2 regions of the Brevibacillus sp. HB1.1 genome follow, and region 2 is predicted to be linked to the other one. Evidence: a T-box and tRNA genes for the amino acid it is inferred to sense, from the RefSeq annotation. Region 2 holds a T-box; the other holds one or more tRNA genes.
The links. A T-box is a leader RNA that pairs with one kind of tRNA and senses whether it is charged. The one in region 2 lies ahead of HPY27_RS20920 (valine--tRNA ligase), so its partner is inferred to be a tRNA-Val.
Positions count from the first base shown of each region.

Region 1: it encodes a tRNA-Val, which carries the amino acid that the T-box ahead of HPY27_RS20920 (valine--tRNA ligase) is inferred to sense. The anticodon was not compared.

Region 1 is NZ_JABMIV010000001.1:969,928-972,128, reverse strand. Features, by position in the region: gene HPY27_RS04500 (phosphatidylglycerophosphatase A family protein) at 66-659, shown strand; tRNA gene HPY27_RS04495 (tRNA-Ile) at 1,079-1,155, shown strand; tRNA gene HPY27_RS04490 (tRNA-Val) at 1,181-1,256, shown strand; gene HPY27_RS30025 (GNAT family N-acetyltransferase) at 1,405-2,118, shown strand.
Region 2 is NZ_JABMIV010000008.1:247,438-249,638, forward strand. Features, by position in the region: gene HPY27_RS20920 (valine--tRNA ligase) at 1-1,112, opposite strand, end outside; T-box leader at 1,170-1,411, opposite strand; gene HPY27_RS20925 (STAS domain-containing protein) at 1,471-1,797, opposite strand; gene HPY27_RS20930 (ATP-binding protein) at 1,905-2,201, opposite strand, start outside.

The DNA.
Region 1 (2,201 bases), on a different contig from region 2:
GGTCAGCGTGTGATACTATGGTAGGAAACGACTTCACTCGATTTGTGGAAGGGGTTGTCTCTTATATGAAGAAGCAAGTACACAGCATCGAAGTCAGAAACGCTGCTCTCGCACGTTTGGCAGAACGCGGAGTGACGATGGATGATATCGCAGAGATCGTCTATCTCATGCAATCACCTTACCATCCAGATCTCACGATGGCGCAGTGCATCGAGAGCGTGAAAGCGGTCTTGGAAAAAAGGGAAATGCAGCACGCCATCCTGGTTGGCGTTGAGTTGGATACGTTAGCAGAGAAGGGCCTCTTGTCCGAGCCGCTCCAATCTATCATCGCGTCAGATGAAGGACTGTTCGGATGCGACGAAACATTGGCGCTAGGCTCCGTATTTGGATATGGAAGTATCGCGGTGACCACCTTTGGCCATTTGGATAAGCACAAGGTCGGGGTGATTAAAAGGCTGGATACCAAGTCGGGAGAGGGACGTGTTCACACATTTTTGGACGACCTCGTGGCGAGTGTGGCAGCCAATGCGTCTAGCCGTATGGCCCATCGGATGAGAGATGAGCAGGAGGCGGAATTGACACGAAATGAGGCGTTGAAGCAACAGGAAGCCGAGCTGCGTGTCGAGGAGAAAGGGAAAGGGACGGAGCAGGCGGGGTAGGTTAGGGTTGCGATGAGGAAGTTTGTCTCGATCATTACCTAATTATCTTGTTTGTTGTTGTACCCTTTATTGGATCGTCTTTAGACTGGCAGAAGCCAATTCTTCACTGGTGTAGCTCATATGCTTGATGGCGTCATGTTTGATGTGATGCCATCAAGTAGGTAATCCCCATGTTTAGTAGGGGGGATGTGGGTCGCAGCGGTGGGGAATGGCTTTTTTGTTGGGGTCTTGGGTAAGCATATATAGCTGAAACGAGATGACGAGGCTTTTTACATGGTAAAAGCAAGACTGATATCACTGGGTTTCTTAGTGTTCTTTTGGTACGAGTGAAAATTTTTACAAGAAATTATTCATTTCCTCTTGAAATCCATTTTACGATGCTGTATAGTAATAAATGTGATCGACGTCCGATACGATTCGGGCCCTTAGCTCAGTTGGTCAGAGCGGTCGGCTCATAACCGATTGGTCGTAGGTTCGAGTCCTACAGGGCCCACCATTAAACGATCACACACATATCCCATGATCCGGTAGCTCAGTTGGGAGAGCACCATCTTGACAGGGTGGGGGTCGCTGGTTCGAACCCAGTCCGGATCACCATAGTATGAACGTTAGAACCCTTGAGGAATCAAGGGTTTTTTATTTTATGCTTTTGATTAGCCACAGTCACTAACCTCCATATTCTACGATTTGGGTGGCAAATACTATTCGTTTTAAAATGGGGACTTCATGAGGAAGGAGGGTGTGAATGAGTACAATTAGAGAAGGCCCTAAGGAAGGTCTTCTCGAATCTGGATTTTCTCCTGAGATTGTGGGAGCAGTCGTTGCTCTAACTAGAAATGAAGGCGAGACCTACATGGAAATTGTAAAAAGAGCGGAACTTGACCCGATAGCAAGGTTCGTTAAACTGGCAGACCTAGAAGATAACTGTGACTTGACCCGCATCCCAGATCCAACAAAAATGACCATGAACGGATGTTGCGTTACAGGAGAGCCATTAAAGAACTACTCTCTACATAAATTGGGATTTGATGAGGTTAGAATAATGAAGATAACATTAGCTGATTCATGGTCAGGGAATGATGTTGTATTTTTCTTTCAGAATAACATTCAAGAAAATAACGATGGTATTTCTAATAGGGAATTTTTATGTCCTGATGGAGCATTTGCTGCTGTGCGTAGAAGGCAAGTCGTTGTAGCAATAGATGATAACCAAATTGTAGGAGCATTACGCTTTTATCCTAGAAAGTCTGATCAAACTATTTCGCTATATCAGTTTGCAATTCGTCCAAGTCATCGAGGACAGAGGTTAATGGATAAAATGCTTCAGATCTTGGGGGAGTGCCCAATTGAGGTAATATGTCCGACTACTTCTAAAATGAATGAGTATTATGAGAAGAGTAGTTGGAGATTGAAAGAAGAAAAGACAGACAGCAACATTTGGGAATGGATGAAATGTTAATTTGATTGGAAAAGGGTGATAGAGATGGACAAAAAAGAGGTTGTCACATTTGAGCACTTTATGGCAATGTATTACTGCAATTT
Region 2 (2,201 bases):
ATGAACCATTGGGTAGAAAGGTATGGTTCTACGACTGCATCGCTTCGCTCACTATGTCCAACCTGATGGATATGCTCCTCAACCTTGAACATAACACCTTGCTCAGTCAAATCTTTGATGATTTGCTTCCGGCATACAAAGCGATCCAAGCCATTGTAGATACCAGCCAGTTCGTTCATCGTGCCTGTCTCATCCATGACAACGATTTGTGGCAACTGATGACGAAGACCCAATTCAAAGTCATTCGGATCGTGTGCTGGCGTAATTTTTACAGCGCCAGAACCAAACTCAGGATCAACGTAGTCATCAGCGACGATTGGAATTTCGCGTCCTACGATTGGCAAAATCACGGTTTTGCCGATCATGTCCTTGTAACGCTCATCTTCCGGATGTACCGCTACAGCCGTATCACCGAGCATCGTTTCCGGACGGGTTGTAGCTACTTCGATATAACCGGTGCCATCTGCCAATGGGTAACGCATGTGATGCAGCGCACCTTTTACTTCCTTGTAGATTACTTCAATATCGGATAGAGCCGTGCGGGCTGCAGGGTCCCAGTTAATGATACGGTTACCGCGATAGATCAAGCCTTTTTCGTAGAGGCGAACAAATACTTCGCGTACAGCTTGGGACAAGCCTTCATCCATCGTAAAACGCTCGCGGGAGTAATCTAGGGCAAGACCGAGCGTTTCCCACTGCTCACGAATATGTGAAGCGTAAATGTGCTTCCACTCCCATACTTTTTCCACGAATTTTTCGCGGCCCAGATCATGACGAGAGATGCCTTCTTCTCGCAAGGTAGCCTCTACCCGCGCTTGGGTTGCGATACCGGCGTGGTCCATACCTGGCAAGAACAAGGCGCTGTAGCCTTGCATACGCTTGGTACGCGTAATGATATCTTGCAAAGTCGTATCCAGCGCGTGGCCCAAGTGCAATTTACCAGTTACGTTCGGCGGTGGAATGACAATCGTAAACGGACGTTTATTCGGGTCACGTTCTGCCTTGAAAAATTGTTTTTCGATCCAATACGGATACCATTTGTTCTCTGCTGCCTTTGGATCATAGTTTTTCGGCAGCAATTGGTCGATGTCGGTTGTTGGCTGTGTAGACATGTACGACTCCTCCTATTAGCATAACTTTCTTTGCAAAAAATAAAAAAACCCTTCATCGCAAAGGACGAAAGGATTATTTTCGCGGTACCACCTTTGTTAACACACGATAAACGTCATGCTTATGGCGTGTTCACTCTGACAAGATAACGGTTGCGAACCGGTCTCGGCTAGGCACATGCTTTCACCGAAAAAACTCCTGGGCGACCTTCAGCCATTCATAACCTTAGAGAATCTCGCAGCAACTGATTCTCCTCTCTGCTAAGGCGTCCTGACTTACTCTTCCCACTCATCGTTCATATCGTATGTAGTTGTCGTATGATTAGCTTTTCACTATTATATACAATCACGCTGTTTGGCGTCAAACCCGGGTTTCGCCCACTTTTCCAACTGCAATGCCCAGTGCTTCGGTAAAACCGAGCACGCCCAAAATATCGAGAATTTCTTCTCGGACATTGACGATTTCTACCTGTTTGCCCATGGCCAACAGTTCTTTCGTGGTAAAAAACAGGCTTCCAATACCGGAAGAATCTACAAAGGAGACACCTTGAAAATCGACGGTAACGGATTGATTTCGCCCTCCATACTGTTGGAGCAATTCACCTACTCGATCTCCTACAGCCATGTCCAACTCTCCGACGAAAAACAATGTAGCCTGTCCGTTCGCCTCTGTTGCGCGGTAGTCCATGCTCAAACTCCTCTCAATAGGTATCGGTACACCCAATCTGCTCGTCCTTTTACTATATTACCCATTTTCATTCACTTGCAAACATTTGGCTTTTGGGAAATCGTAGCTTAACGCGAAAGGATACATTCTAAAATCAGCTTTGTACCTGCCAGGGAGCTACTTAAATAAACACGATCACAGTATTGCAGGATCACGTGAAAACCGGCCCCAAGCGAGTGGCGCGTAGAAAATCCTTGCTGTAGGGTAGCTCGCGGGATATCCTCGAGCAAAATTCCTTGTCCTTCATCATGGATCACAGCCCGACACATCTGCCTGTCATTCGATAGGTATAGCGTGACCACACCGCCATTACCGTGCTTCAACGTATTGGAAGCAGCTTCGTTGACCGCAACGAGAAACTGTAG